DNA from 3 places in the Nitrosococcus wardiae genome. Region 2 is predicted to be linked to each of the others. Evidence: predicted binding sites of a transcription regulator. Region 2 holds the regulator's gene; each other region holds the start of a gene.

Region 1 (10,749 bases), 600 kb from region 2:
GTTTATTGGCTACCGTTCCGTGCTTATTGATCTTGGAGGGTGATAAAGAACGCGGCCAGGCCCTCCAAACGATTATCGAGTTTATTGGCTACCGTTCCGTGCTTATTGAGCCAAGCCGGGAATGGCGAAAACAGGTGGATGACCTCGATCTCCAAGCCGTGGTTGCCGTGTTGCTGGGTCGTTGCGACGAAGATCAGGTGCAGCCGGCTGCCCTAGTGAAGGAATTGGCGAGTGAGCAAAGGCAATTGCCGGTATGGATATTGGTGCCTAAGGAGCGCAGTCAAGAGAAAGAAAGTTGGCGTTTGCCAGGCTCTCTAGGGATTCTCCGTTACCCTTTTACCCAAGCAGAGTTGACAGGTGCTTTGCAAAATGCAGAACTTTTTCGCCAAGGCCGGCGACAAAAAAAAGAAGGGGGACGCCCTGTAGAGCTGTTTCGGAGCTTAGTGGGCAACAGCCGCGCTATTCGAATGGTCCGCCATTTGATAGAACAGGTTGCTGATTCTAATGCAACGGTACTGATCCTGGGGGAATCGGGGACTGGCAAGGAAGTGGTTGCCCGGAATCTCCACTACTATTCCGCACGTCGGGGAAAGCCGTTTGTGCCCGTCAATTGTGGCGCTATTCCTGGTGAACTGCTGGAAAGTGAACTCTTTGGCCATGAGAAGGGGGCTTTTACGGGAGCTATTACCTCTCGCCAAGGGCGGTTTGAGCTAGCCCAAGGAGGGACCCTGTTTCTGGACGAAATCGGCGATATGCCTATGGCCATGCAGGTGAAATTATTGCGGGTATTGCAGGAACGGACTTTTGAGCGGGTGGGAAGCAGTAAGCTTATCAGTGTGGATGTGCGTGTTATCGCGGCCACCCACCGTGACCTGGAAGAACAACTCACAGAAGGAAATTTTCGCCAGGACCTTTATTACCGCCTTAATGTTTTTCCGATTGAGATGCCGCCTTTGCGGGCCCGGGTTGAAGATATCCCCCTGCTCATTAATGAACTGATTACCCGGATTGGGCACGAAAAGGGAGGCGCTGTCCGCTTGACGCCGGCGGCGGTGATGGCCCTCTGCCAGTATCCCTGGCCGGGAAATGTACGAGAACTGGCCAACCTGATTGAGCGTTTAATGATACTCCATCCCTATGGTGTTGTGGATTATCATGATTTGCCCCAGAAGTACCAAATAGATGAGGGCAAAAACCACCCTTTTGTCCCAGAGGTGTCATCATTAGAGCAGGTCGTCGATACTTCGGAGACTCCCCGGTTGCCGCGAGAAGGTTTGGACCTCAAAAAGCACCTCAATCGCATCGAATGTTCACTCATCAAACAAGCGCTGGACGAGGCAGATGGGGTCGTGGCTCAAGCCGCCAATCGACTGCGAATGCGGCGTACCACTTTAGTCGAAAAACTGCGCAAATACGGTATCCAGCGCGAAGATATGACGTCAAGATTTTGACTTCCACCTGAGCTTACTCCTTATTTACCTGATTCTTTAAATCTTTTTTTGTTTGGCGTTCTTTTTGCATAATTGTTTTAAGTGCGGAGGGCGAATGTCCCGCTATGTCGGTACTATCAGGCAACAATGTGCAAAGCCGCGGATTTCCCAGCACCTGCTGGATGCTTCGACCTTTTTAAAGCAGTTCTCAAAGCAAAGGAGTAAGTTATGGTGCAACCCTCGGTTCTGGTCGTTAAAAATGAACCAGCTCTGCGGGTGTTGGAAAAAGATGAATCTCTGGTAGCCATTGATCCCCGTTTCCGGGCGGTAGTGGAACTAGCGCGGCGGGTAGCTCGCAGCGAGGCTACGGTGCTTATTAGTGGTGAGAGTGGCACGGGGAAGGAGGTTTTAGCACACTATATCCACCGCCACTCAAAGTGCTGCGAAGGCCCTTTTGTGGCCATCAACTGCGCTGCCATTCCTGAGAATATGCTGGAGGCCACCCTGTTTGGCTATGAAAAAGGGGCTTTTACTGGTGCCCACCAGACTCATCCCGGCAAATTCGAGCAGGCCCAGGGAGGAACTTTGTTGCTGGATGAAATCTCGGAAATGGATTTGGATTTACAGGCTAAGTTGCTCCGCGTATTACAAGAGCGGGAAGTAGAGCGCTTAGGCGGATGCAAAGTGATCCCCTTGGATGTGCGGGTATTGGCAACCACCAATCGTGCTCTCCGGGAGCAGATAGCGAGTGGCCAGTTTCGCGAAGACCTTTATTACCGCTTAAATGTTTTTCCTTTGCAGCTGCCGCCCCTGCGGGAGCGCACCAAAGATATTTTACCCCTAGCGCGACAACTGATCGCCAGCCGGGCCGCAGCAGCGGGTCGTCTCCCACCCCGTTTGACGCTCGCTGCCGAAGCCAAGCTGCTGGCCCATCCCTGGCCAGGAAATATTCGTGAACTGGATAATGTTGTTCAGCGGGCCTTGATTCTGGAAGAGGGAGAAGCGATAAGCACCCAGGCGCTGGCCTTTGAAACGGGGATAGAAGCGCCGCTTCCAACGGGGGTAGGAGAGCTTAGCAAGGATCTCAAAAGCCATGAAAAACAACTCATTCTAGATACGCTGGTGCGCTGTGGTGGGCGGCGGAAACAGGCCGCCGCCCAGTTAGGCATTAGCGAGCGAACCCTGCGTTATAAACTTGCTCGGCTAAGAAAGGCTGGTGTGGCTATTCCTGCCCCCTCGAATACAAGATTGACACCCTGAATTTCGAATGCCTTTAGTGATTACCTTAGCGAATACCTGAGGGAGGATTCTGCTGTGGAACCGATCAATAGCACCCAACTTCTTGAGCAAATGCGGGCTGCGGCTGCTCTAGCTGAAAATGGTTCAGCCAGGACTTCGGGTGAAGCTACGGGGAATGAGTTTGCGCTCTTGCTTGAGCAGGCCCTTAACTCGGTCAATGAAGCCCAGCAGCAGTCCAGTAATCTCGAGATGGCTTTTGTCCTCGGTGATAATAATGTGGACTTATCGGAAGTGATGATCGCTTCTCAAAAAGCTGGCGTTTCTTTCCAAGCCGTACTCCAAGTTCGTAACCGACTGGTTTCTGCCTATCAAGAAATCATGAATATGCAGATCTGAAGGGCTTCAGAGCTCAATTGAAGCAGCTCCAGGCTTGGAGGGACTGGAGTCCTCAATATCAATATAAAGAGGTCTCCTTTTTACTTTCTGGTTTCCAAGTCAACCTTGTCGGTCTCTTTGGAATTGGGATTGATGGCAGACGCAAACACCAACACCAATAGAAATTCACCTGCCGCTGCCCCGGAAACGTTGCCGGCTGCGAGTTCATCCCTGGCAGTATTACAGGCGAATATAGCCCGTCTATCCCCCCTAAAACAGGTGGGGTTATTGCTCATGATTGCCCTCAGCGTGGCGTTAGGGGTAGGCATTTTTTTATGGTCTCAGTCACCGAATTATCAAATTCTTTATGGAGCTATTTCTGGCGAAGAAAAGGGAGAAGTCGTTGAAGCCTTGCAGAAAGCAGATATCGACTACAAACTAGATAACCTTACAGGGGCTTTGATGGTGCCCGCCTCCCAGGTGCATGAAGTGCGGCTGCAGCTAGCGATGGAAGGTTTACCCCGGAGTGCTGGCACCGGTTTTGAACTGCTACAGCAGAACCCTGGTTTCGGTGTCAGTGAATTCCTGGAAAAAGCTCGCTATCAGCGGGCTCTGGAAGGGGAATTGGCGCGCACCATTAGCACCCTGAACAACGTCAAGAGTGCCCGTGTCCATCTAGCCTTGCCCAAGCGGTCGGTTTTTATCCGCGACCGCAAGGCACCCTCTGCCTCGGTTGTCTTGGATTTGTATGCCGGACGCATGCTCGATCCAGGCCAGGTGGCTGCCATCACCCACCTGGTGGCTTCCAGCATTCCTGATTTGGAGAGCGCCGGGGTGACGGTAGTCAATCAGAGGGGGGATTTGCTCACTCAGCCGGAACGTTCCCAGACTCTAGAGATGACAACCAGTCAGTTCGAATATACCCGTCGCATTGAGGAGGAATATGGACACCGGATTCAACGCATTCTGGCGCCATTAGTAGGTGCTGATAAGGTGCGCGCCCAGGTCGTAGCTGAGGTGGATTTTACCATCACGGAACAGACCCAAGAACGCTATGAACCGGAGAGAAGAGCCCTACGCAGTGAGCAAACCGCAGAAGAAGAGCGGATTGGTGGTCTCTTTCCAGGAGGGATTCCCGGGGCGCTCAGTAACCAGCCGCCGAATGAAACTCAGGTTCCCGAGACTTTCAATGGGGCCAACGAGGGTGAGCCCCAGCCTTCAGAACCCCCAGCAACTCGAAGCCTGCGGGCTACTCGTAATTATGAGCTGGATCGCACTATCAGCCATACTCGGCTAGCGCCTGGCTCTATTCGGCGCCTCTCCGTGGCTGTTTTGGTGGATGAGAAACTAGCGACAGGTGCCGAAGGCAATATCAACACCCTGCCACGCTCCCCCCAAGAGCTGGAGCATATTACCGCTCTGGTCAAAGAGGCGGTGGGCTTTAATCAGAATCGAGGTGATACTATCAATGTGATTAATGCCCCTTTTGTGTCCAACGAGGAGTTAGAACCCTTACCCCCCCCCCCCTTCTGGCAACAAGAGTGGTTCTGGGAAACCGTTAAACAGGGGGGAGGTATCTTGGCAGTGTTGTTCTTGCTGTTAGGAGTCTTGCGTCCTACCTTCCGGAGGCTGACTACCGTGCCCGAGCCAGTGACTGTATCTTCTCTTCCCAAGGACAGTCACGAAGAAGAGTTAAAAGAAGATCAGCTGACTTTGAGTAGTAACACCCCTACGCTGCAATTATCAGGGCCTGATTCTCTAGAAGCTAACTTGGCGATGGTTCGTAAGATGGCTGCGGATGACTCCGAACGGGTCGCGCAAGTTGTCAAAAATTGGGTCTCTCGCGATGGCTGAGGGCCAATTGTCGGGTATTGAACGGGCGGCGATTCTGTTACGTTCTTTGGGTGAACAGGGTGCCGCTAATGTGCTTAAGCATTTGGAGCCGAAAGAGATCCAAAAAATTGGGACGACCATGGCTAGCCTCCAGAGTGTTTCCAGGGAACAGGTCGATGCCGTGCTTCAGGATTTTGCAGAAAAGGTGAGGGAAGAGACGGCTTTGGGGATAGGCTCTAATGATTACGTCCGTACGATGTTGCAAAGCGCTCTGGGTAAAGATAAGGCTGGAGCGCTCATTGACCGCATTCTATTAGGCGGCAATACTAATGGAATTGAGCAGCTCAAATGGATGGATGCCCGTTCTATTTATCAGGTTATCCATTGGGAGCACCCTCAAGTTATCGCTATCGTGCTTTCCTTTTTAGAAAGCGAACAAGCCGCTGAGGTCCTGTCCCTGTTTGCTGCTCAGATAAGACTAGATATCGTGCTGCGGATTGCTACCTTGGAGCGGGTGCAGCCCTCGGCCTTGGATGAATTAAACGGAATATTGGAGGAGCAATTTTCCGACACTCATAGTAGCCTTAAGGCTTCTTCGGTGGGGGGGGTTAAGACAGTGGCCAACATTCTCAACTTACTGGACAGTGCTGCAGAAAACGAAGTTCTGGAGCAGATTAAAGAGGCTGATGCAGAACTGGGCCAGAATATTGAGGATCTCATGTTTGTCTTTGATAACCTCCTGGAGGTGGATGATCGGGGGATTCAGTCCTTGCTGCGGGAGGTTTCTTCTGAAACCCTGATCATTGCTCTTAAGGGAGCTGCCGAAGAGCTTAAACAGAAAATCTTCAAAAATATGTCCAAACGGGCGGGGGAGATGTTGCGCGAGGATTTGGAAAGCAAAGGGCCTGTGCGCTTGAGTGAAGTCGAAGCAGCGCAAAAGGAGATTCTTGCCATTGCTCGGCGGTTAGCCGAAGCAGGGGATATTTCCTTAGGAAACAGAGGCGATGAGTACATCTAAAATTTTGCGCCCAGGGGATCTCACTGCCTACGAGCGCTGGGAATTACCTTTAGTAGGGGAGGAAGAATCCGAGGAGGATCATACCCCTAATCAGGATACCGAGCGTAATGAAAAAGCCGCCGAGGCTAACCTGGGGCAGCCGACCTTAGAAACTCAGGAGCAAACGGAAACGTCTACCTCTTCGCCATTGACGGTAGAGCAATTGGAAGCTCTTCAAAAGCAGGCCTATGAGGAAGGTTTTAATGTGGGATTGAGGGAGGGGCGGAAGGCGGCGCAAAAGGAGTTAGAGCAGAAAGTAGCACGTCTTGAGGCGTTAATGGCAACTTTGAGTGAGCCTCTCCGGGAGCTTGATGAGGCCGTGGAGGAGGAACTGCTGCAGCTTGGGATTGCCATTGCCCGCCAGCTTATACGCCGAGAACTCAAAACCCAACCCAGTGAGGTGGTGGCGGCAGTGCGGGAAGGATTGCATTACCTCCCTTCCCATAGCCGCCATGTACGGTTGCGACTCCACCCCGATGATGTGGGCGTGGTGCGCTCTGCCTTGTCCCTTTCTGGAGAGGAACGGCGGTGGCAAGTGGTAGAGGACCCTTCCCTCAGCCGCGGAGGGTGCCAGCTGGAGACCGAACATTCCAGGATAGACGCCACGGTAGAGGCGCGACTGAATGCCGCCATTGCCAGAGTGCTTGGCGGCGAGCGGAAAGACGATCAAGGTCGTGACTGACCCTCTGCCCACAATTCCCCTTCTGGGTGCCCGGTGGCGGCAAACCTTAGCTGAGTGTCGGGAGCGTTTGCTCCAAGATAGAGCCCCCCTGTTGACGGTGGAGGGGCGTCTCATTCGAATGGTGGGGTTGACCCTGGAAGCCGTCGGGTGTCAACTGCCGGTAGGAGGGCGTTGCCATATTTTAAGACCGGAGAGGCCGCCGGTAGAAGCTGAAGTGGTCGGTTTTGCCGGAGAAAAGCTCTTTTTAATGCCCACTGGCGACCCGAGAGGGTTGGTGCCTAACGCCCCGGTGATCCCCCTTCCCCAGGGCGGTGGAGTAGCAGTAGGCGTGGGGTTGCTGGGTCGAGTTCTGGACGGTGCAGGGCGCCCTCTGGATGGCCTAGGTCCTTTGCGTACCCCCCATCATGTTTCCCTGGACGGCCAACCCATCAACCCCTTAGCGCGGCGACCGATTAGGGAACCCCTCGATGTGGGGGTAGCCGCTATTAATGGGTTGGTCACCATTGGCCGCGGTCAGCGCATGGGGTTGTTTGCGAGCAGCGGGGTGGGTAAGAGCATACTACTGGGCATGATGACCCGCTACGCTAAGGCAGATATCATCGTGGTGGGGCTGATTGGCGAGCGGGGCCGGGAGGTCCAGGAATTTATCGAAAACACTCTAGGCCCGGAGGGACTAGCGCGCTCGGTGGTGATAACAACCCCTGCAGATCATTCTCCCTTGATGCGTCTTCATGGCGCCATGCTCGCCACCAGTATCGCCGAATATTTCCGCGATCAGGGCCAACAGGTGTTATTGTTGATGGACTCTCTGACCCGTTTTGCCCATGCTCAGCGGGAATTGGCTTTAGCTATCGGCGAGCCGCCGGCGACTCGAGGGTATCCTCCCTCGGTATTTGCCAAGGTCCCCCAATTGGTGGAAAGGGCGGGCAACGGCCGCTCGGGCAGTGGCAGTATTACCGCCTTTTATACCGTGCTCACGGAAGGGGATGATACCCATGATCCGGTGGCTGATGCGGCCCGAGCCATTTTGGATGGTCATATTGTGCTGTCTCGGCGGTTGGCGGAAGCAGGTCACTATCCTGCCATTGATATTGAAGCTTCAGTAAGCCGGGTGATGAATCAAATCACCACGTCAGCGCATCAGCAAGCAGCCCAGCAATTTAAGCAAATTTACTCTCTTTATCAGCAGAATCGGGATCTTATCAGCGTGGGTGCTTACCGCCGTGGTAGCGATCCTCGCCTCGATGAAGCCATTGATAGGCAATCCCAATTTCGAGCATTCCTCCAGCAAGATATGTTTCAATCGTTTTCCATTGAAGAGAGCCTTGAGGGGCTTCAACAAGCTTTAAGGGAACAGCAGCCCCCAAAGACGGCGGCACCCGTGACTAATGCTGCGGGCGTATTAAGACATGAGGATCGCGGAGGCCGTTCATGACCCGCTCCCATCGCTTGTATTCCCTGCTCCGGGTGGCGGAAGCCCAGGAACAGCAGGCTGCTAGAGGATTAAGTGAAGCCCAGCGCCTGTTACAGCAGCAGCACCACCAGCTAGAGGAGATGCACCGCTATCGGGAAGAGTATACGCAGTATTTCCAAACCGTGGGCCGAAATGGCGTCGGTGTCCAACAACTTCAGCAGCTACAAAGCTTTTTGACTCAACTCGACCGGGCTATTGGGCAACAAAAGCAGCGGCTGCAGCAATATCTTCAGCAGTTAGAGCAGAGGCGCAATGGATGGCTCGAGGCACGCAGTCACGTAAAAGCTTTAGGCAAGCTTGAAGAGCGTTATCGGCAGGAGGAGCGTTGTTTAGCCGCCCACCGTGAGCAGGCGGAAGTGGATGATCGCTATCAACATTGGGCGGAGGATAGCGGCAAAATTTAGACCTGGGAAGGCAAGTTTTGCCTGCAAGATGGCGAAATCTGCCGAGGTCAAACAGGGGATAGGGCCGGAGATTGAGGCTATCGGTGAAATCGAGCCTTTATAGGGAATCGAAATTTTTCGGCACGGGTTTTGCTTGTAATTGGGTTGCTATTTGGATAGGTATGTAGCTGGAGTGTAGGGGGTAATGACAGCGTCGGGATTTTTTGCCCTATCTTTGCCGCGTCTTTATCCGTCTGCTTCGGCAGGAGAATTTGAGGGGAACCCTGACGCATCGGCGCTCCCCGAATCGAAATCGGTTGGCGCCGATTTTTCTGCCCAGCTGGGGGATTTGATTGTCCAGCTTAATCCCTTACCCGAGAATCAGCCCTCTTCTGGGGGGATGGAAAACAAGGGGGGGCAGACAGAGGACCAGGCCAGCTTTCTCAAGCATTTGCTGAGCCTGGAACAAAGGGGAAGAGAGGAGGTTGCCCCGGGGCTGGAGTCGTCATTACCGGTACCGGCAGTGATGATGACTGAGATTAGCTCTTTCCCTGCCAGTATGGAGGCTTTGGGGAATGATGCGAAAAGTAAAACTTTACCCCAAGTTAGAATCCCTGAACTCGGCTCCATAGCAAAAAATTCGGCTTTAACCTCTAGAAAGGTCCCTGGCCTCTCAGGAATTTTTCCCAATTCAAGCAAGCCGACCCCTCCACCCCTCAACCTTTTATCCCCTGAGCAACTGCAACTTTATCTTAACCAAAAAAATACCCCCACCCCGGAGGCTTCTATCCAGGCAGGCAGTCTGCTGGAGCCCGTTTTAGAAGTTTCCACGGAAAAAGCAGAACTGCCGGTCTCGTTTAGCCAGCTTGGCCTTGTCCCCGGCAAAGGCACTACTCCATTGGCGGTGATCGCCTCTGAGGGGGAGGAGGCAGCAAACTCAGCACGGGGGGTAGGGGATGCCCAGAGGCCTGCGGAACCTACTCTATTACGAGAATCTTTCTCTCCACTGGTGTCCCAGACTTCACTCAGTCCTAGTCCCACGGAGACGGCAGCTTCTCCTTCCCCTGTTGAGGGTAGTCGAATGAATCTGACCCTCGAAGCTGCCATCCAGCACTTCCAGTGGGGAGATGAACTCAGCGAGCGGATGACTTGGCTGGTTAAAGATAAGGTCCAAATTGCGGAGCTGCGACTCAACCCGCCCCAACTTGGTCCTCTTGAAGCCCGCATTAACCTCCACCATGAGGAAGCGAGTATTACTTTCCATGCTCCCCAGGCGGCAGTCCGTGAAGCCCTTGAAGCGGCCCTTCCCCGCCTGCGGGATGCTTTGGCGGAGCAAGGGCTGAATTTAGTCAATGTGGATGTGTCTCAGCAGGGTTTTTCGGAACAGCAGCGACAGTCGGCCCATCCGGGAAACTTGCGGGCAGCTTCGACAGACTCCACTGAAACCGCCGCCCAGGAAGATTTAGAAGGAGACTCCTACCCTCCCGTCCCCCTAGGCGGAGTGGACTACTACGCCTGACCTGTTAAGAATTCTGAATCTCTGCTTCAATCCTTTCAAGGGCCGCCATTGGATCAGGAGCCCCGGTGATGGGCCGGCCAATGACCAGGTAATCAGCCCCTCTGGCTAAGGCTTCCCGTGGTGTCAGTACCCGCTGTTGATCTCCTGGAGCGGTGCCGGCAGGCCGAATCCCTGGGGTGACTAGTAAAAATGGGGGTTCCAGAATCTGGCGGAGTGCCGAGGCCTCCTGACCAGAGCAGACCACGCCATCCAGTCCTGCTTCCTGGGTAAGGCGGGCAAGTCGCAATACATTTTCCTCTGGAGTTCCGGCCAATCCTATTTGTCTTAATGCCGTCTGCTCCATGCTGGTTAAGACAGTGACGGCGATTAGCAACGGGCGGGAGGAGAGCTTGGCCAGCGCTTCCTGGGCTGCCTGCATCATGGACAGTCCTCCCAGGGCATGAACATTGAGCATCCATACCCCTAAATCGGCTGCCGCAAGACAGGCACGGGCGACCGTATGGGGAATATCATTGAATTTTAAATCGAGAAATATGGAGAAGCCCTGGTCGGCGAGGCATTCAACCAAGCCGGGACCGGCGCGGGTGAATAACTCCTTACCCACTTTCAGCCGGCACCGGGCAGGATCAAGTTGACGGGAAAGATTTAGTGCTTGCTCTGCATGGGGATAATCCAAGGCAATGATAATACGGGATTCTTCCATGGTGTTCTCCAGTGACTTATAATCCTGCAATTTTAATGGGTTTCTTTATGGGCG
Region 2 (10,749 bases):
TTGGAGTTCTTGGGGAAGGTTACGGGCATCAATACCGACGGCGGCGCGGAGTTGTTGGGCATCCTGTTGCATCTTTTGGGCAAAGACGGGAAGAAGGTAGACAGGTAGGTTATCGATGCAATAGAAACCCTGATCTTCTAAGGCATGAAGGGCAATACTTTTGCCTGATCCCGATACACCGCTGATGATAAGCAATTTCATGGGAGCCTCGCCAATTCTCTCTTGAGTGAGTGCTTCTAAGGCACCCCTTACTTGTGCCTAGGGGAGGAGGGATTAAGGAGCTGCTGGTGACGTTGTTGCAGCTCAAGCAAGGCATCATAACCTTTGAGCCGCAAGTGATAGTCTTGGACGGCCGTTTCTATCATCGTGGCTGGTTGCAAATTACCTCCCAAGGGCAAGGTAAGTTCAGGCACTTTCACGTTTAGCTGCTCCCACTGGCCTAGGTTGCGGGTGAGCGGTTCGATATGTTTGTGAGGAATAAGATGGATGACAAGATCAAGGGAGTGTTGGGTGACGATAGCCTGATGACCATAGATCGCACGAATATCGACCACACCCAAGCCTGGCACGGTTAGAAAATCCTGCAATATAGCCGGGCAACTGCCGATCAATTGGGTGGCTGCTGTCCGCTGGAAAATGGGCGCATCATCCGCGATTAAACGGTGTCCCCGTCGGATTAATTCTAGGGCTAGGCTGCTTTTGCCAACGCGGCTTTCCCCCCTCAATAGAACCCCGACGTCAAAAATGACCAGCAGCACGCCATGGCTGGTGACGTTGTCTTCACTAGGGCTACTCACGCCTTGCAATCTCACTTAGTCAACAATACCGGTGGACGCAGAGGTTTGCTCCCATTCCCTTAGGACCTCCAGCAGGGTATGGGGGTCTTTGGCTTCACGCAGGCGGGCACAGAATTCCGGATCACGGAACATTTCTGCCAATTGGGCAAGCAGCTGCACGTGAATTTGGGCTGATTCTTCCGGAACCAGCAGGGCGCAGAATAGATCGACCGGCTGTTGATCGAGGGCATCAAAATCAATTCCTTGGTCCAGGCGAACTAATGCTGCGAGGGTATGCTGATTGCCAGCCATGCGGGCATGGGGAATGGCGATCCCATCCCCAAGACCAGTGCTGCCAAGACGTTCCCTAGCAAGTAGGCAGTCGAAAACATCCGCCGAGTCCAGGTCATCCGCGCCTCGGGTAAGCAACTCGCTGAGCCGCTCTAGCACACGTTTTTTGCTGCCTGCAACGGCACCCACAGCGATTTGTTCGGGGACAAGAAACTCGGTAATTTGCATGATTGGGGTTAATCTATCCTTGTTGTTGCTTTTTCATTATTCCCTCACTGCGGTGATGGTCGGTCAATTTCTCTCGGTGCTTTTTAATTTGCCGATCTAATTTGTCCACCAGATCGTCAATGGCGGTATACATGTCTTCGTCTTCAGAGGAGGCAAACACATTGGCCTTGCTCACATGCAGTGTTGCTTCAGCTTTCTGCCTCGTTTTTTCAACACTAAGGACGACGTGAATATTAGTCAATTGATCAAAATGGCGTTCTAGGCGCTCACACTTATTTTCCACATAGTTCCGCAGGGCTTGAGTGATTTCAACGTGGTGGCCAGTAATATTTACTTGCATGGATTGCTCCTTAATTATTTTGCTCTTTAGATCAATCGTTTCCGTTCATTGGAGGGGGGGATGTTCAAGTTCTCCCGATATTTAGCGATGGTACGCCGTGCCACTTTAATGCCTTGTTCGGCTAAGATTTGCGCGATTTTACTATCGCTTAGGGGCCTGCGGGGCTCTTCCCCGGCAATTAATTTCTTGATAAGGGCGCGGATGGCAGTTGCAGAGCATTCTCCCCCGCTGCTGGTAGCCACATGGCTGGAAAAAAAGTATTTTAGCTCATAGATTCCTCGGGGGGTATGCATATATTTGTTGGTTGTGACCCGCGAGATAGTGGATTCATGCATGGAGACGGCTTCTGCAATATCGTGGAGTACTAAAGGACGCATGGCTTCTTCGCCCTGCTCTAAGAATCCCTGTTGGCGTTCCACGATGCAGCACGCAACTTTAAGTAATGTTTCATTGCGGCTATGTAAACTTTTAAGGAACCAGCGGGCTTCTTGGAGCTGGTTTTTAAGATAGCTGTTAGTGAGACTGTCATCAGCCCGCCGGATCAGGCTGGCGTACTGGGTATTAACCCGCAGACGTGGCGCGATATCAGGGTTAAGTTCAACATGCCAGCTGCCACTTTGCTTAGTGACATAGACATCAGGCACGACGTACTCGGTTTTACTGGGTTGTATTTGGGTTCCTGGCCGTGGATTGAGGGATTGAATCAAGTGGATGGCCGCTCCCAGTTCTTGTTCCGATAATTTCATTGCCCGCATTAATTGGGCATAGTCCCGTTTACCTAGTGTGTCGAGATAGTGGGACAACAGCAGCTTTGCTTTTTCTAGCCAAGGGGTGTCCGGGGGATATTGTTTCAGCTGTAACAGTAGGCACTCACCTAAGTCACGGGCTCCAACACCAGGGGGGTCGAAATTTTGTACCTGATGCAAGATAACTTCCACTTCCTTGGGCTCAACCTCGATTTCCTCTCCTAGGCTTTGTTGTATCTCCTCAAGAGTGCCGCATAAATAGCCTTCTTCATTAATCGAATCGATAATGGCGGTGGCAATGACGAGATCCTTCTCGTTGGTCGCCGCCAAACGAGCCTGCCAAAGCAAGTGTTCTTGTAAGGTTTCTTCTCGATTGCCTTGGTTTTCCAGATCGGGTAAGAATTCCTCTCCAGAGGAAGCAGGCAACGGTAAGCTGTCATAGATATCGTTCCAACTGCTGTCTACCGGCAATTCGTCGGGGATTGCCTCGCCGAGTGAGGTGGCTATCTCATTGCCCTCAGGGGTGATGGCTTCCTTTACCTCATCGGTGTCTAAACGCTCCTGTCCCTCTTCGCTTTCACTTTGCTCAAGCAGCGGATTCGATTCTAGCGCCTGTTGGATTTCAGTTTGTAGTTCCAAAGACGAGAGCTGCAACAGGCGAATGGCTTGCTGCAGCTGGGGTGTCATCGTAAGTTGTTGCCCAAGGCGTAGTTGGAGAGAGGTTTTCATACCTGAGCTCTGCCTGCTATTGGATTGCTATTTATTATATTCAGCAATGAACGTATAGTTGGCAATAAACATGCCATAACAGCCGTTAAAGATGAAAATTGTACCCCAAATAAACTTCCTTTACTCGTTCATTATTAAGAATTTCCCGAGGTTGACCTTTGGCGATGACTTCACCTTCATTCACAATATAAGCATACTGGCAAATTCCTAGGGTTTCCCGGACATTGTGATCGGTAATTAAGACACCGATCCCCCGTTCTGTCAGTTGCCGGATGATACCCTGGATGTCTAGCACCGAAATAGGGTCCACTCCGGCAAAAGGCTCATCTAATAGTATAAATTGTGGTTCTACTGCCAGTGCACGGGCAATTTCAACACGCCGCCGCTCTCCGCCCGAGAGGCTCATCCCCAAGGTTTTTTTCACATGGGTAATGTTCAGTTCATGCAGCAGCGCGTCCACCAGCTGTCGGCGCTCTGGTTTTGTCAGATCGCTTCGGGTTTCTGCGATGGCCATAATATTTTCGGCCACGGTCAGCTTGCGGAAAACCGAGGCTTCTTGGGGCAGGTAGCTGATTCCTAAGCGGGCCCGGCGATGAATGGGGTATTGAGTGATCTCGTGATGGTCTAAAGAAATGAGACCTTTGTCGGTTGAAATTAAGCCCACTAGCATGTAGAAACAAGTTGTCTTACCGGCACCATTGGGGCCGAGTAGGCCCACGACTTCGCCACTTGAGAGTTCTAGAGAAACATCCCTGACCACCCAGCGGGATTGGTAGCATTTGGCAAGGTGATAGGCTGATAGCCTGCTCATGGGGCAATAGGGTTATTCCCTGTGTCCATCTAGCAAGCGAATAAAGTCGGCATGGACCCAACCTTCTATTGACTCGCCTTTGGCTAGTGTGGAGATGTGTAACCATTCCTCTTGCCGCTCTAGGATAGTGATTGGCGTTCGGGGTGGGAGGAGCGCTGTTTTGCTGTAATCGGTGTCGGGGCCGGTACGTAAGTTTAGCCAAGTTGTAGTTCGCCCATGGGTTAATTCAGGATTGAGCTCCTGGTTATCACCTTCTTGATTTTCTGGGGGCTCTGGCTCTGCCGGGATAGGGGTTGAGTTTTCAGGAGTAGGCTCACTGCCGGGAGTGTTGCTGTTGTCAGGACGGATCGTGACGTGGACTCGGCCATCCCCCGTCTTGGAGCCTTCGCCCCTCACAATATCATGTTCTGTTTCGTAGACGATACGATCGCCGGTAAATTCATTGGCACTCTGCCAGACATGGGCCTTCCGTAAAAGATAAATGGTTGCCGTGTTGGCGTGATATTCCATTCGCAGCGCTTTAGCCCGGATATCTTCATCGCTATTGTCGGGTCGTTGCCGATACCATACGGGCTGGCCTTCGGCAATGGCTTTTTCCAGTTTTTTTTCCGGCGTGTAGTAGATTGTCAGGATATCGGAGTCAATGCGCAGGGTACCTTGGGTAAGATGGACGTTGCCGCGATAGACCGCGATGTGTTTGCGATCATCTAGCTCTCCTCGATCGGCCTCAATATGGATGGGTTGCTCCTTATCGCTGGATAAGGCCCAGGCAGTTTTATCCTCTACGCCCGCGAAAATAAGCCAAAGGGCGGTGAATTTAAGGCCTAGGTGTCGGCTCATAGTCTCCTCTTACCTGCGATAATAGCTCTATGCGTTCCTCTTTTAGATACACTTGAGCCCCTATGGCATGAGTTTTGCCAAAACTATTTAGCAACGTGATGGGCTGATTGGTCTCGGCATATTTTGCCCAGGGTTCCACCCGCATATCCTGGGTGAAGATCTTCATCTTATTGGTTTTGGCATCGGCCCCAAATTGCCGAATAACGACTTCCCCTAAGAGGTAAATCTCATCGCCTTGGCTATTAGTTAAACCCTGTTCAGCCACGACCTCCCAATGGGGAGTGTCTTGACGATAAAAGACAGCATGTGGCGCAGTGACTTCTACGGTATCGTTATCCGGGTAGTGGACCATGTGAGTACCCGCCAAGCGGTAAAGGGGGAGACCCTTTTGGTCCATCAACGTTAAGGTAAATTCCTCCATGAAATAATTGGCAGTACGCCTGTTCGGGTCGGTGCGACCAGGGCGCGCAGGGTCTTCATTGAGCAATTTCCACGCCGTCAAGGCAGCGATAAGGGCAAGTACCGCTGCACCCCAGGAACGGGTTAGATTAATAATGCTTCTCCAGTTGCGCTTCGAGAGTTCCCTGAGCTTCCATAATTAGCTCGCAGGCGTCACGAGCAGCACCTCGACCGCCGGGGTTGGGGGTAATCCAATGGGCATGTTGCTTGACCAGCGGATGGGCATCTTGAACGGCAATGGCTAATCCTACCCGCTGCATAATCGCCAAATCCACCACATCGTCGCCCACATAGGCAGTTTCATGGGTTTGGAAACTGAGTTTTTCAAGCAAATGTTCGTAAGCGGGGAGTTTAATCTTTTGGCCCTGGTACACATGGGTGATTCCGAGGCTTTCCATACGGTGGCTGACTACTTGAGAAGTTCGACCGGTAATAATTCCAATTTGAACCCCCGTGTATTGTAGCATTTTCATGCCGTGGCCATCCCGGGAATAAAAGACCTTGTATTCCTGGCCGTCATCACTCAGGAAAAGGCCTCCATCGGTAAGCACGCCATCCACATCAAAAATGACTAATTTGATAGCCGAGGCTCTGACAAATACCTCATGCATGGAGTTTATCCTATTCTTTCCCTACAAGACACCTGCTCGGAGCAGGTCATGCATATTTAAGGCGCCGATTAAGTGTTGAGTGTGATCTACCACAAGGAGCGCATTAATACGATGACGCTGCATTATTTGCAAGGCCTCAGCGGCGAGATGATCAGGACCTAAGGTTTTACAATGAGTCGTCATGATGGCGGCAATTGGTGTGGCATGCACATCGATCCCCCGGTCAAGAGCCCGGCGCAAGTCTCCGTCGGTAAATATGCCTACGACCTGGTTTTGAACATTGACGACAGCTGTCATTCCTAATCCTTTACGGGTCATTTCCAGCAGGGCACGGCTTAAGAGCACATCCTCGGTAACTGCGGGGATATCTTTCCCTCGGTGCATGATATCGCTAATGCGAAGCAAGAGGCGTCGTCCCAGGCGGCCACCGGGATGAGAGCGGGCAAAATCCTCCGCCGTGAAACCACGGGCCTCTAGCAAGGCAATGGCAAGGGCATCACCCATGGCTAGAGTTGCCGTACTGCTTGCGGTGGGGGCTAGCCCCAAGGGACAGGCTTCTTTTTCTACACTAATATCAATATGAACGTCGGCAGCCCTTCCAAGGGTTGATTGGGGTTGGCCCGTCAGTGCAATCAGTGGAACGCCGAGACGTTTAATTAGGGGGAGAATAGTGCAGATTTCTGCAGTCTCTCCAGAATTGGAAAGAGCCAGAACGACATCTTTTTCGGTAATCATGCCTAGATCGCCGTGGCTAGCCTCTCCTGGGTGGACAAAAAAGGCAGGAGTACCCGTACTGGCCAGGGTCGCCGCAATTTTACCACCAATATGGCCGGATTTACCCATCCCTAGCACCACAATACGAGCTGTGCAGGCGAGCATGTATTTGCAGGCAGCAGCAAAATTCCCGTCAATTCGAGCTCTCAATGCAGCCACTGCACTGGCTTCAGTTTCGATAACAGCTGCTCCTAATTGGGCCAGCCGTTTATCCAGATCCTTATCGTGACTGGATAGGGATGAACTCAATGGGTGGGTTACCATAGGCGCACTAAACTAATGGTCTAACTTATATACCAAGGGAGCTCTTCTTAAAGCCAAAGAAGGCCTGGATTTCCATACCTTCTTTGCTTGTTGAGCGCATTGGACAGATAAAGGAACTGTCCCTAACCTCGGTTATTATGCCAGTGTTGAGGCAGATTTGCCCTAGCGGTAAGTGGGAACTGGAGCGGGAGGTTCTCCAGGCGCCTCTTCTTCGTCGTCAACTTCGAACTCTTCTTCCGGAAATTTCTCTTTAGGTACTTTGCCATCGTACACTAGGAACTTGCGACGTTGGAGAAAGGCTTCTCGGGTGTAGACATAGGGATCCAAAGCCGCTTCCTTCAGGATATCGGTCGCTTCCAGTAAGTCTGCCCGGGCATCCACCGCTCGTGTCCCGGCGAGTCCAGATTTTATTCCCGTATTTCCCAAATAGATGATAGGCCAGGTGAGGGCATCGATCCCCAGGCCAAAACCGTCCCGCACGTCGCTCGGTCCCAACAGGGGCAAAACCAAATAAGGCCCGGTGTTAAAGCCCCAGACTCCTAGCGTTTGCCCAAAGTCTTCATTATGCTTAACCATGCCGCCGGAGGTGGCCACATCAAATAGACCTCCGACACCCACTGTGGTGTTCGCTAGGAAGCGTGCGAAATCTGTTAACCCTTGGTGGAATTTCCCTTGGAATATGGCGTTTATAGTAATGATTAAATCTTCGAGGTTACTAAAGAAATTGGTGATACTTTTGTCAACGGGAGTCGGTACAACCTGATCGTAACCTTCCGCAATGGGTTTCATTACATAGCGATCTGCGGCATCATTAAATCCGTAGATAGCGCGGTTAAAGCCTTCGAAGGGGTCACGGGGGTCATCATAGGTGGCGTTAGTCGCACAGCCAACCAATAGGCTAACGAATACTCCTAGCCCGGCCCGTAGCACCATTGCAGATATTCGGTTCATAACTTCTCTCGGCTTAACTTTAATATCGATTCTTATGGTTGCATTTTACTGTCATACTTTGGGATCGGGCATGGATGAACACTGCTGGCCAGCACAATTGGTTTTGATTACTTGGCTGTGCTTGTCATTGATCTTGGAGAGAATTCACCCTATATTCCCCGCAATTTGAGCACCCGCCATCATCGCATGCAGTGAAAGGGGGATCAACCCTGAAATGATGTTCAGTAAAGTGGGACTGAAAACATAAGACGGAATTATGGTATGAGTACAGAACCAGATGCATCTCTGGTCAAAATCCGGGGCCTACATTTTTCCCATGGGAAACGCCCTATTTTCAAAGGGGTGGATATTAATATCCAGCGGGGAAAAGTGACCGCCATTATGGGACCGAGTGGGACAGGTAAGACCACCCTATTGCGTTTGATTGGAGGGCAACTACATCCTGATGCAGGTACTGTGGAGGTGGATGGTTACCCGGTCCCTTCTTTACCTAGGGGAGAGCTTTATGCGTTGCGTCGACGGATGGGGATGCTGTTTCAAACCGGTGCTTTGCTGACTGATCTCTCCGTGTTTGATAATGTCGCTTTTCCATTACGAGAGCATACTCGGTTGTCTGAAACTATGATCCGTGATTTGGTGCTTATCAAGCTCCAAGCTGTCGGTCTGCGTTGTGCCCGTTCTCTTATGCCTAGCGAACTTTCCGGGGGGATGGCTCGCCGGGTGGCTTTAGCCCGGGCGATTGCATTAGATCCGATGATGATCATGTATGATGAGCCCTTCACGGGCCAGGATCCCATCTCCATGGGGACCTTAGTACAACTTATTCGACTGCTTAATGATGCCCTTGGACTAACAAGTATTATCGTCTCCCATGATGTTCAGGAAACCGCTTCCATTTCGGATTATATTTATATTCTCTCGGGAGGGCAGGTAGTGGAGCACGGTACACCGGAGCAGATTAATCGCTCTGGTTCTGCTGCTGTCAAGCAATTTATGCAGGGACTGCCTGATGGGCCAGTGCCATTCCATTATCCCGGTAGGGACTATGCTGAAGACCTACTCAACCCAGAGCAGGGCAGTTCTGCTCCTTCTTTAAAGAAGTTAAAGCGTCTGTTTAGGCGGCGTACTGGGCGGGAGGCAGCGTGATTAGCGCTCTTCTTCGCTTAGGTCGCTGGGGGCTGGGAACTTTTGAACGTTTGGGGCGAGGCCACCTTTTTTTGGTGCGACTACTGCTAGGTATTGCCGCCCTATTGCTACGTTTGCCTCTGCTTATTGTGCAGATGTATTCCGTGGGAGTTTTGACCTTACCCATCATTGTGGTGTCTGGTGCCTTTGTCGGTATGGTGTTAGGGCTTCAAGGTTATAATACCTTAGTTGATTTTGGCGCTGAGGAGTCCTTGGGGGTGATTGTCTCCCTCTCCTTGGTTCGAGAATTGGGACCTGTGGTCAGTGCTTTGCTCTTTGCAGGGCGGGCCGGTTCTGCCCTTACCGCTGAAATCGGTCTCATGAAAACGACCGAGCAACTGTCAGGAATGGAGATGATGGCGGTTGATCCGATGCGCCGAGTCGTTGCTCCCCGCTTTTTTGCAGGTTGTTTTTCCATGCCGCTATTGACGGCGATTTTCAGTGCTGTGGGGGTGCTAGGAGGATATTTTGTGGGAGTGGGGTTGTTGGGCGTGGATGAAGGGGCCTTTTGGTCACAGATGCAAGCTAATACCGATTGGGAAGAAGATATCCTCAATGGGGTGATTAAAAGCTTGGTGTTCGGTTTTGTGGTTACCTGGATAGCTGTTTTTGAAGGTTACGATACTGCCCCCACCTCTGAAGGGGTCGCCCGGGCGACCACCCGTACTGTTGTCCATTCTGCTTTTGCTGTACTAGCGCTGGACTTTGTGTTAACTGCCCTAATGTTTGGAGTTGAATAGGTATGAGGCAGTCTCGAGCAGTAGAACTCATTGTGGGCCTATTTGTGGCTGCGGGTCTAGGAGCACTTTTTATGCTGGCGATGAAGGTCAGCAATTTAAGCCTGGTAGCGCAGGAGGACACTTACTCCGTCACCGCAAAATTCCAGAATATTGGAGGCCTTAAGGTGCGCTCTCCGGTGACTTTGGCCGGGGTTACCATTGGCCGGGTGGCTGTTATACAAATCGACTCCCAAACTTATGAGGCAGAGGTCAGGATGCGTATTGAGTCCCAGTATGACTATTTGCCCGAAGATACCTCAGCCAGTATCTACACCGCCGGGTTGCTGGGCGAGCAGTATATTGCCTTGGAGCCCGGGGGAGCCGAGGTTTATCTCAAAGAAGGTGACAAGATCTTCCTTACCCAATCCGCCCTGGTGTTAGAGGAACTCATTGGCCAATTCCTTTATAGCAAAGCTGCTGGAGAGTCTTAGTTGTGCTAGGTGGGGCTGAAATAATTAAATTTCTCTTTAATTTAACCTAAACGCAAATGGCTACTGGGTGCTCAAAGATGAACAACAAAAAAATCTTATCTACTGTCACATTGCTATTGTTGATATTTGGATGGGGGATTACCCTTCCACAGGCATCGGCCAACACCTTATCTGTTGCCTCGGCTCAGGAGCTGGTTAAACAGACTTCAGAACATTTAATGGCGACTCTTAAGGTTCAAAAAAGCGAGCTAGAAGCCCATCCTGAGCGGATCTATCCTGTGGTCAAGGATATTGTATTGCCTCATTTTGATTTTCGGCGCATGGCTCAATTTGTCTTGGGAAAATATTGGCGGCCGGCGACTGGGAAGCAGCGGCAGCGCTTTGTCGATGAATTCCGCGCCCTTCTAGTACGGACCTACTCCACCGCTTTGCTTAAGTATTCCCACGAAAAGATTCGTTACTTACCAGTGCATGGGCCTACGGAAGCAAGTGATACCGTAGTACGGGTTGAAATTCTCCAAGCCAACGGGGGGC
Region 3 (10,749 bases), 1.0 Mb from region 2:
AAAAAGAAGCTATTTGCTGTGCCTCAGAACTTTCTGCATTATCCTGTCTTAGTGATCAAGTCTGGACTGAAGACTTAAACAGCACTGCAGATTATTTTCGGTACGGCTACTATCTTCCTGGCACCACGGCTTATCAGGACGTCTTCGAGGTATTACCCGGACATGTTTTAACCTGGTCCCCCCATGGCAACACTCATTCCCAATCCTACTGGTCCCTCCCCCTCACCCACTTCACCGGCACCCAGAAGCAGGCCCGAGCGCTGCTGCATGATAAATTGATTCAGGCAATACAACGGCGTCTAGTGGCAGACGTGGAAGTCGGCGCCTTTCTCTCCGGCGGCATTGACTCTTCGCTCATTGTCAGCCTGCTCAGTCAGGAATTAAATTTCACTCCCAAAACCTTCACCATAGGTTTTTCCGAAATCGCTTATGATGAACGGCGATACGCTCGCATCATTGCAGAAAGGTGCCAAACCCAACACTATGAGCAGTGCTTGGAGCAGTGGGATGCTGCTAGGCTGCAACAACTAATACTCGATCATATCGGCCAGCCGTTTGCCGACTCTTCACTGCTGCCCACGGCTTTAGTTTCTGAACTCGCCGCCCAGCATGTCAAGGTTGTCCTTTCCGGTGATGGCGGTGATGAACTCTTCAGTGGCTACCAGCGTTATCAGGCCCGCGCCATCTTGCGCTGGTACACACGCCTGCCTAAGGGGCTCCGAAAAGGGATTGGTCAAATTATACGGGCCTTGCCAGAACCGATGGTTCATCATAGCCGCAGCTTATTGAAAAAGGCCCATCTGTTCGAAGATATCGTGCAGCGCATGGACGCTGAAACGCCCTATCTCGCTCCACTTTTCTATTCCCCCACGGACTTTCAACGGCTGGCCCCCGAACTGGTAGGATATGGCCATACTCCCCCCCAGTTGCCTGAAGAAAGTCGCCTAGATGACATCCAGGCAATGATGACTGCCGATGCCCTCATCTATCTGCCGCAAGACATCCTCACTAAAGTCGACCGAGCTTCCATGGCCTATGGTCTCGAATCCCGAGCCCCCTTCCTGGACAAAGAAGTCGTGGAACTAGCCTTCTCCCTACCCCGCCATTGGCATCGACACGGCTTACAAGGCAAGCATCTTTTGAAAGAGACCTTTGCAGGGTGCCTTTCCACCGAGATCTGGCAACGCCGAAAACAAGGTTTTGCTGTCCCCATCCATAGCTGGTTTCGAGGCGCCATGGGCAATGACTTGGAAAAGCTATTGCAGGAAGGAGACAGCCCCTTAAATCGTTCCCAAGTCCTTGCCCTGCTCACGGCTCACCGTAAACAGCAACGGGATCATGGTTACCGTTTATGGCAAATTTATGTTTATCTCCTTTGGCGCTCTCGCCAAGTACAACAAATTGACCATCACTTATCCACCACCAGCGATTTAAGCGATGGTAATTGGCACCTTAACAGAGCTAGCGTCGGAGCATAAGCCTGTGAAGCCCCGGCTCGCGCTCTTTCTGCCTGACCTTAATGGGGGGGGAGCAGAACGGGTGATGCTCACACTTGCCCAAGGCTTTCTAGAAAGGGGTATCCAAGTGGATCTTGTGCTTGCTCACGCCGTGGGGCCTTTGCTTGATTTAGTGACTCAAGGTGTTAGCTTGTATAGTTTAAGCGATGGATCCCGCTTTTCTAGTAGAATAGGATTAGCACTTAGCGCACTATGGGGGCTCACTCGCTATCTGCGTCGTGAGCAGCCAACCACCTTGATGAGTACCCTCACCGGGGCAAATATAATTGCTGTATTAGCAAAGATTTTAGCACGATCTCCTACTCGCCTTGTTTTGCGAGAAGCCAATACTGCTCTTAATCACCGTAGCTTCTTGACGCAATTCGCTGTGCGAATTCTTTATCCCTGTGCAGATGCCATAGTAGCAGTTTCTCAAGGGGTGCAGAAGGACTTAATCGACAGGATTGGTATCTCGCCGGACAAAATAACCCATATTCCTAATCCAGTAGATATTGCCACTATTACACGCCAGGCAGAAGAAGAGATTAACCATCCTTGGTTTTACAAAGGACAGTCACCGGTCATTATCAGTCTAGGTCGTCTAACTAGGCAAAAAGATTTTACTACGCTAATTTACGCCTTCGCCCGCTTGCGACAGACTCGAGCTGCACGCCTCATGATCTTGGGGGAAGGAGAAGAGCGCAGTAAACTCGAAGCGTTAGTCAGCAGACTTGATCTTGTTACTGACGTAACATTACCTGGTTTTAAAGTTAACCCCTACCCCTATCTGCAACAAGCAGCGCTTTTTGTCCTATCTTCTCGTTGGGAAGGAATGCCAAGTGTCATCCTAGAAGCTCTAGCTTTTGGCGTACCAGTCGTAGCAACCGATTGCCATAGCGGGCCACGGGAAATTTTGGAAGAGGGCCGCTTTGGAAATTTAGTGCCCGTAGGTCATACCCAAGCACTATTTAGAGCTATATCGGATGCTCTAGACCATGCTACTAAAGCAACAGTATTGCAAACGCGAGCAGAGTATTTCTCACCAGCTTCTACAGCCTTAAGATATCTTGCTGTCATGCTGCCATCACAGGCAGGAGCTAAACCTTGAGTAAAGCTCCGATATTTGAATTACTGCGAAAAATTATGCGGTGGGTGCTCTACTTAAGTGTTGTAGCTCTGTTTGCATTTTTGTTCTATAAACATCGACTCGAGGTGATGAATACCTTTATTGCCCATGGATGGGTGCTATTGTATGCTACTGCAATAACCATTCTCGGTTTTTCAGCGCAGACCCTGAATTTCTTACAACTTATAGAGGCATCAAAAAAGCCTCCCTTCCAGGATACATTGCACGCTTGGGCTTTGGCCAATATTGTGAATTATCTCGGTCCATTCCAACCAGGGATTGCCGTACGAATGGCCTTTTTTAAACGGCATGGGATAGGAGTTGCCACCACAACCCGCGCGACATTGACTCAGTTGCAGCTCAGCTTTTGGGTTGCAACCGGTATAGCTGCAGTTGCAGGGTCTTTTAGTCATTACGAACCGGTTCGCCCCGTTGCATTTTTTAGTGCAATTTTATTTTTTCTATGGCCCCTGTGGCTGCGTATTTCCCATTTAGCACTTCTTTGGTCATCATCGCACATTGAGTTTATCGACAGACATAAAAGCACACTAATTTTATTCTTTACATTAGCTCCAACACGCACATTGCTCCTCGTAATTAGCCAATATATCCTAGGTGCACTTAGCTTATATGTTGTTTATTGGGGCTTTCACGCACAAATTAATCTTCAAGATGCATTTTTGCTTGCCGTAGCAAGCACATTATCTACATTGGTTGCTGTTACACCAAACAACCTTGGAATTCAAGATGCTTTGTACGGATACAGCGCCCACCTCTATGGCTTAACTGTAAGTGAAGCATTAAGTCTTACTATTCTCTTACGCTTGGCCCATATCTTGGCATGTGGGCTAATCCTTTTGTGGATACGTCCTTACCGTTGATACTCTGCTTGCTTAATTTTTCACAATCCGCGATTAATATCTCTATGGTTCTGAATTTGCAGAAAAATGTAAATTAGCTGGTTGTGGTAATATAGAAATTTAGCTTAGACTGTAATGCAGCACACTGGAGAAAAGGGATAACATCGTTGCTGCTCGCACTTCTTCACTACTGCTTAATTACTATCCCTTGTCCTGTAGTAAGCAATATTACATAATCGGATTTATCTGACATAAATTCTTGTACCGCAGAATAAGCTCCAGGGCATACAGTCGAACCATAATCGTCAAGAACAAATACACCTCCAGAGTTTAGCCGGGGATAGAAAAAAGCAAGGCTATCTAAAGTGGGCTGGTAGAGATCAACATCAATGTGCACGAGACGAAATCTTTTATCCTTGACTTCTTTGAATCTTGACGGTATCCAACCTTTGTAAATAGCTATATTTGAAAATTCCTTTAATACTTCCCTAATTTTATCTTCCGTCGCACATAGATTACCTTGAGACCATTCAAAGTGATCACCTTTAAGCGGACGATCGATCTCCTGTGGTTGAGAAAGACCAGCAAAAGAATCAAATAAATACAAAGGTGTTTCAGGAGAAGTAGCAGCCATAAACCATGCTGAAGCCCCTTGGTAACAGCCACATTCAGCCATCTCACCAGGAATATACCGCGTAAATTTAACGAACTCCCGGAGAGTATATTTTCGATCTTCAGAATATACATTCTGAGGTGAAAGGCGCCTAAAATTAGCAAGAAAATCTTTATCCTCACGCCATAGCTTGTAATCATCACTTATGGGAAAATCGCCAAAAGCAGATGCCGATATTCTTGCTAATTCCTGACGTATGCGCCTACGTTGTGCTGATGTTCCCGTTATGAGCCATTTCATGGCCCTAGCTATGCGGCTAACGGTATACATTTTCATTAGTTGATTCTCACTTCGGAGCAAAACTTGCTATAAAATTATTTTATAATCTTTGAAGTATCGTGCAGACAAAAAATGTTGGTCGAACTTCCCAGGATACAACTTAAGCTTGCCCGCACCTTAAGAGATAAATTGTGATGAAAGATGGCATTACCAGTATAGAAAATACTTGTATAGCGAGTATATTTAATTGCCCATCCACCTTGTTTGAATAAACGTTTCCAACCATAGCGGCTAAAAAGGTACAACTCCGATAATGAGCCGCCATGTTCCCCATGACGGTGAGGCCAAAGCATTATACAAACAAGCCTTACTAGAGGTAAGCGTTTAGCTGTCATATACGCAAAGTTTTCTTGGGTGAAGATCTTGAAAATAGAATACTTTAATGCACGAAAAATGAGCTTGACGATATAGATATAATGTGTCAAAGAAGTCCAAAGTCTCCATGTGGATGTAGGAATAACATGAACTGCTAAACCGCCAGGCTTCAGTACACGTTTAATTTCGTCTTGAAAGTCAACTAAATGTGGTATATGTTCTAGAACATTAGAGCTGAATACAATATCGAATGTATCATTGGCAAAAGGGATTGTATATCCATCATAGAATTGCACAGGAAATACAGTATAGGGCAGATAACGACTGCTTTGCACATCAATTGCTTTGACCCAATATCCATGCTCAGCGAGCATCTTTGCCTGCCAACCAGCACCAGCACCAATTTCTAGAATTCGAGCGCCCTTTGGCATATAGCCCATTGCTAAATTAAGCTCATAGGACCTGATACTTTCTAGATAACAGCTATTATCCACTATCATGCTTAAATCACAGTTTATTATAAACTAGGCAATATTACCGTAATCTGACTCTTTAACCTTATTGTCTAGCCGTATTAGCATATAACAGATTAGCAATCTGCTCCGAGATAAGCCCCATCAAAAAAACCAGAACCGAAGTAATAAATAACAGTGCACTCATATTAGTAAACTGACCCGCCGTCATATAAGTATAAAAATAATTGCTGATACCGAGAACAAAAAAACCGAAACTTATCGGTGTAAATACTTTCAGGGGTGAATAAAGGGTCGCCACTTTTAATATAATAAAAAAAAAGCGCACCCCATCCTTAAGTAGGTTGATATGGCTTTTTCCTTCACGTTTATTGGCACAGACAGGGACATAACTTACTAAATAGCCTGCACGGAAAAAGGCCATGGTACTCGTCGTAGGATAGGAAAAACCATTGGGTAAGAGGTATAGAAACTCCCGGAAACGTTTAGCGCGCACAACCCGGAAGCCTGAGGTCAAATCTTCAATTCGATGCCCTGTGACCCAACTAGCAAGACAGTTGTAGAAACCATTGCCCAAGCGCCTGCTTAAAGAGGCCTGAGAAGCGGAATCCCGAGCCCCTACAACCATATCAAAACCTTCGGAGAGTCGTTCTAACAAACGGGATATATCCGCAGGATCATGTTGACCATCGGCATCCATAAAAACAATCCATTCTCCTTTAGCCGCGCGCGCACCATGTTTTATTGCTGCACCATTACCCATGCTATAGGCATGGGTGATTAGCTTTACACCCGCAGCCTGGGATACCTCTAAGGTCTCATCTCTAGATCCATCATTGACGACGAGAATCTCCGCATCAGGATAGCTTTCTTGGAGCACAGGAAGCAGCTTCTTCAGGCTGCTCGCCTCATTCTTCGCTGGCAAAACAATGCTAAGGGTTTGCTGCTCCATGGGTTTGTCCTAACTTGCAGGGGATTTGCTAGTTATATCGGCCCCCGATTTCCTTTCCTCAGCGCTATTCATCCCTATTTCTAGTAGATACCCCTTTATCCAAATTATCTAGCAACTCTTCTAGTGCTTTCTTCTCCCCCTGTAAGCGCCGTGCATGAAGGTCCGAAAGGGGTAAGGCACCAAGCGCAGCATACTCAGCTTGCGCTTCTTGGTAACGACCCGTATAGCGCAACAGGGCTGCATAATTGAGCGCAAGCTGGGGGTCTTTCGGATTAACTTTTTTTGCTTTCTCCGCCAACTGCAATGCCTGACTCAAATCCCCCTTCGCCAACAAAAATATGGAATATTCTGTCAGCAACACCGTCTTTGCCTGATGGACAAGCGCCGGGTTCTCAATCGCTGCACTAAAGAACATCCCCAAATGTTCCTGTGACCACTGGCATTGCTTCTCAAGATAACATTTATTGATTTTCTGTAAATTATGAATCGTAAAGGGAGTTAACGGTGTAGTCGCTAATTCTTGGGCCAGCAACTTTACCTGTGCCTCATCGACGGGTTTAGTAAGGGCATGGTCCATTGCCAACATAGCTAGGGGAGCGCTTAGGAAGCGCGGATCATTGCGATAAGCTTGGGAAAAAAATTCTTTTCCCCGTTGATAATATACTTCCCGGCCAGCTTCAGCTTTTTCAGCCAAGGCCAGTTGAAAGAATAATCGCCCCGCATCGTAATGAGTACGGGCTGAGTGGGGATGATGGCGGGCACTGACTAGCAGATGTTCCAAAGGATTACCCCAGATATCGGCACGGATGGCGGTTATCGTCGAAAGCAAAACAAGGATTGTACTCGCCACAAAAATTCGCAAACTCCTTTGGGGGATCAACACCCCTACGCCATAGGCAAGCATCAAGGCAATTCCAAACAAGGGCGTATAATTGCGATGCTCATGAACCAACTCTAGGCTAAAGATAGTGGATTCCATACTGTGGCCGATGAGAAAAAATCCCAGGCCAAAAGCAAACACAGGCGCTCGTTTGCGCAATAGAAGGCAAGCCATCCCCAGGGCCATGACCCCTAGAACCGCAGGTAAAGTTGTGGTGGGTTCTAACCAACCGTGGGAAATCGCGAAATCGTCGTGGTACAAACCAAAATTGGCCAATCGCGGGAAAAAAATAAGCTGCAAGTAATACCAAAAAACGCGGGCCTCGGTCAGCAAGCGTTCACCTAGAGTAAACTCCTTAATCTCATAGCCACGCAGCCACCAATCGGCATAGAACAACAAATAAAGGGTACCAAGGATAACAGGCAGTACAACAATAAGCAGATTACCGGCAATAAGCAGTCGCCGCGTGCTTTGGCGAACAGCGCTAAACTGGAACAGTGTCAATTCTGCCAGCAAGATAAACAGCGGCAGTAGGAGAGCGTTTTCCTTGCTCAATGCGCCTAGGGGCAAGGCGATAAATAAAGCTAAGCCGATGGCGATCCAGCCGTTTTTGCCTTCCATCTGCCGGCGACGACCCCAAGCATAGAGGCCAAGACCGGCAAAGGTAAAAAAGGCCGCAAGACTGGTCATCCGCTGCACCACGTAAAGCACCGGAGTCAGATTTAGCGGATGCAACAACCACAGAGCTGCACAGCCAAAGCTCATCCAGGAAATGGTAATGTCATTCAATGTCTTCTGCCGACAACGCCGGTAGGCGGCAAGCAATTGCCAGACAGCAAGATAAACGAGAATGCCGGTGGCCAGATGAACGAAAAGGTTAACCAGCTTGAAAGCGTAAGGGTCTAACCCGCTTATATAATGGTTAAAGGCAAAACTCAGGAGACTTAATGGGCGCTTGAGGGGTCCAGACTCAGTGGAAAAGGCGGCCTGCCAAAGGCTTTCCACGGAAAGTTCTTCAATCTGAACGGCTGTATTGTCGGTAATATTATGTTCATCATCAAACAAAAATCCACCATAAAGCCCCGGCGCATAAATACCCCAAGCAAGCAGAAGCACTAAAATAAGCCCAATGTATGGCCGCTGGGTTACCCTCCATAGTGATGAAATTTTTTTTGCCAATATCATGACATTTACTCTTTAATCGCTGCAGGTATCAGGGTGGATATCGGCCTAGTTTGTATAAAGAAAAGGGCCATCTGTATAATCAGATGGCCCTCGTGCCAAATGCTATAACTGTTTAGCTACGGCAGTCTGCAGGAAGATATTTATCTATTACGTTGGTTGTCCCCTGAGTACCCTGCACCGACAGGCCACCAGGAGCTGGGGCTGAACCACAAACCCATGCAATGGGGCCACTTGGCGGCATTCCATCTGCGGCCACTTGTAGGTTGACCGTTGAATTTGCAATAGCCGCATTCGCCCGGTTTCCAAACGTAACCAGAATACTGCCTTGGTTATCAGCAGCTATACTCGTCACGTAAGTACCCTGAATGCTTGCGGCAGTAGCCACTCCAACTGACTGATTAGCAGCTGCTACTGAAGGAAATCGGCCACGATGCTGGATAAAATCAGCATAACCCTGCTTGACTGCCGAGGCCAAGTTGAGCCCTTCTGTCACCTGCGCACGAATAGTGTAATCCTGGTATGCCGGAATGGCGACAGCAGCCAAAATACCAATGATCGCCACCACGATCATCAATTCAATCAACGTAAAACCTTGTTGTACTTTTCTCATTACGAGCGACTCCTTGAAATTAATTTGACGGAAACCCAAATCTGTATATTGGCGGCAGATAAATCCTTTACCTGCCTGCACACTACCATCGAGCAATCAGCATGCCACCCCTATATTTCGGCAAGAGAAGCGATGGCTTTATGGGGGCTGGTTCACAAAATTAGGGGTTAACAGCGCAAGGTGAGGCTTGAGAGATGGTCTAGGATTTTGGGAGTAATAAAGAGAAGGCAGGGCTTGAGGTGCCGAGGGAGGACAGAAAGTGACACTCTATGTCACTTTCTGTCTGTGACATATCATATAATTTATAATTGATGGTGCAATTAGCGAGAAATTTAAGATGCGTCCATCTATTGCCCTCCGCTCAGGCCGTGAGACTATCTTGAGAGTTGCTACTCGACATGGTTTGTCGAATGTTCGCGTATTCGGGTCGGTGGTGCATGGTAACGATACCGACAATAGCGACCTTGATCTACTTGTTGACATTGAACCAGACACATCTCTGCTTGACTTGGTAAAGGCTCAACACGAAATAGAAGATGCCCTTGGTATCTCGGTTGACCTGCTGACCTCTGATGATTTACCCGATTCCTTTCGCTCGAATGTACTCACCGAAGCAGTCCCGGTATGAACAAAGATCTTCGCAATACTGACTATTTACGGCATATATTACAAGCTATTAACCGTATCAAGCGCTATGCCAAAGATAAGGGCAAAATCGGTTTCCTGCAGGATGAAATGATGCAAGACGCTATAATCCGCAATATCGAGATCATTGGCGAGGCGGCAAGCCGCATATCTTCCGAGTTCTCAACCAAGCATGATGCAATTCCCTGGCGAGACATTGCTGGAATGCGCCACCGGTTGATTCACGGCTATTTCAAAGTAAACTTGAACACGGTCTGGAAAGTGGTTGAGAAAGATCTACCTGAACTGGAGGATCAAGTGCACGCTTTACTTGACGAGCTAGATATAGAAGGTGACTGCTCCCCGCCCTGACGGGCGAGGCTTCCAACTTCTTAGGCAGCAACCGGCACGTGGCCGGATTTACGCAAGCCTCCATTGGCAGGCACCGACAGTCCTTCGGCGCGTAATTTCAAAATACCCTGCTGGCGGATATTGACCGCGGCATTGATGTCGCGGTCATGCTCCGCTGTGCAAGCAGGGCATGTCCAGCTACGAACCTTCAATGGCAGCGACTCGGCCTTATGGCCACAACAGGAACAGGTCTTGGAGCTGGCAAACCATTGGTCGATCTTGACCAGATGCTTTCCCTGTTCCTTAGCCTTGTACTCCAGCTTTTTTATCAGGCCGTACCAACCGGCATCTGCAATATGCTTCGCCAGCTTGCGGTTCTTCAGCATGTTTTTCACTTTTAATCTCTCGACTACCACCGCTTGGTTTTCGCCAATGAGTTGTCGGGACAGTTTGTGCTGGAAATCTGCACGGGTACTCGCAACACGCTCATGGGCCTTAGCGAGCTTCAGACGTGCTTTCATACCTCCCTTGCTGCCTTTCTGGCAGCGGGGGATAAGGCTTTCTGTTTGCGGCGCATATTGGCCTGCGCACGTTTCAGGAAGCGCGGATTAGCCGTCTTGTTGCCGTTGGAGTCGATAGCAAGATGGGTCAACCCCATATCAACACCCAGCACTGTACTCACAGTTCGCAGAGGTGCAGAAGCCTCCGAACCGTCCTCTACCAACAGCGAGGCATAGTATTTGCCGGTGACGGTACGGGACAACGTGATGCTTTTCAGTGTACCAGCAATATCCCGATGAATCCGGGCTTTGATCGGTTCTAGCTTCGGCACTTTAATCCATCCCTCACCTGCTTTAACGCTCATGCAGTGGTAGCTCGACTGTTTGCCGTGTTTGCGCTTGAACTTCGGGTAACGGGCAGCGAG

Evidence for each region. Region 2 encodes sigma-54, which starts transcription at its own class of promoters, with help from an activator protein. Its sites were predicted from a motif close to TGGCANGNTNCNTGCTT; they were not measured.
Region 1: a site for sigma-54 is predicted at 8,613-8,629, ahead of E3U44_RS08970 (flagellar hook-length control protein FliK). Genes of this name have one in related genera too.
Region 3: a site for sigma-54 is predicted at 8,940-8,956, ahead of E3U44_RS01160 (pilin). Genes of this name have one in related genera too.

What each region holds. Positions count from the first base shown of each region.
Region 1 covers NZ_CP038033.1:1,843,461-1,854,209, forward strand. The annotation lists gene E3U44_RS08930 (sigma-54 dependent transcriptional regulator) at 27-1,451, shown strand; gene E3U44_RS08935 (sigma-54 interaction domain-containing protein) at 1,659-2,690, shown strand; gene fliE (flagellar hook-basal body complex protein FliE) at 2,745-3,065, shown strand; gene fliF (flagellar basal-body MS-ring/collar protein FliF) at 3,198-4,898, shown strand; gene fliG (flagellar motor switch protein FliG) at 4,891-5,895, shown strand; gene E3U44_RS08955 (flagellar assembly protein FliH) at 5,882-6,616, shown strand; gene fliI (flagellar protein export ATPase FliI) at 6,609-8,051, shown strand; gene fliJ (flagellar export protein FliJ) at 8,048-8,494, shown strand; gene E3U44_RS08970 (flagellar hook-length control protein FliK) at 8,679-9,992, shown strand; gene pyrF (orotidine-5'-phosphate decarboxylase) at 9,997-10,695, opposite strand.
Region 2 covers NZ_CP038033.1:1,239,813-1,250,561, forward strand. The annotation lists gene rapZ (RNase adapter RapZ) at 1-201, opposite strand, end outside; gene E3U44_RS06090 (HPr kinase/phosphorylase-related protein) at 249-812, opposite strand; gene ptsN (PTS IIA-like nitrogen regulatory protein PtsN) at 813-1,295, opposite strand; gene hpf (ribosome hibernation-promoting factor, HPF/YfiA family) at 1,309-1,650, opposite strand; gene E3U44_RS06105 (RNA polymerase factor sigma-54) at 1,662-3,110, opposite strand; gene lptB (LPS export ABC transporter ATP-binding protein) at 3,196-3,921, opposite strand; gene lptA (lipopolysaccharide transport periplasmic protein LptA) at 3,934-4,761, opposite strand; gene lptC (LPS export ABC transporter periplasmic protein LptC) at 4,739-5,248, opposite strand; gene kdsC (3-deoxy-manno-octulosonate-8-phosphatase KdsC) at 5,310-5,831, opposite strand; gene E3U44_RS06130 (KpsF/GutQ family sugar-phosphate isomerase) at 5,853-6,869, opposite strand; gene E3U44_RS06135 (MlaA family lipoprotein) at 7,032-7,820, opposite strand; gene E3U44_RS06140 (ABC transporter ATP-binding protein) at 8,082-8,966, shown strand; gene mlaE (lipid asymmetry maintenance ABC transporter permease subunit MlaE) at 8,963-9,745, shown strand; gene mlaD (outer membrane lipid asymmetry maintenance protein MlaD) at 9,748-10,215, shown strand; gene E3U44_RS06155 (MlaC/ttg2D family ABC transporter substrate-binding protein) at 10,293-10,749, shown strand, end outside.
Region 3 covers NZ_CP038033.1:231,753-242,501, forward strand. The annotation lists gene asnB (asparagine synthase (glutamine-hydrolyzing)) at 1-1,478, shown strand, start outside; gene E3U44_RS01130 (glycosyltransferase) at 1,483-2,604, shown strand; gene E3U44_RS01135 (lysylphosphatidylglycerol synthase domain-containing protein) at 2,601-3,503, shown strand; gene E3U44_RS01140 (TylF/MycF/NovP-related O-methyltransferase) at 3,670-4,431, opposite strand; gene E3U44_RS01145 (class I SAM-dependent methyltransferase) at 4,470-5,249, opposite strand; gene E3U44_RS01150 (glycosyltransferase family 2 protein) at 5,308-6,174, opposite strand; gene E3U44_RS01155 (tetratricopeptide repeat protein) at 6,239-8,239, opposite strand; gene E3U44_RS01160 (pilin) at 8,352-8,849, opposite strand; gene E3U44_RS01165 (nucleotidyltransferase family protein) at 9,187-9,477, shown strand; gene E3U44_RS01170 (HepT-like ribonuclease domain-containing protein) at 9,474-9,845, shown strand; partial or broken gene E3U44_RS01175 (RNA-guided endonuclease InsQ/TnpB family protein) at 9,866-10,749, opposite strand, start outside.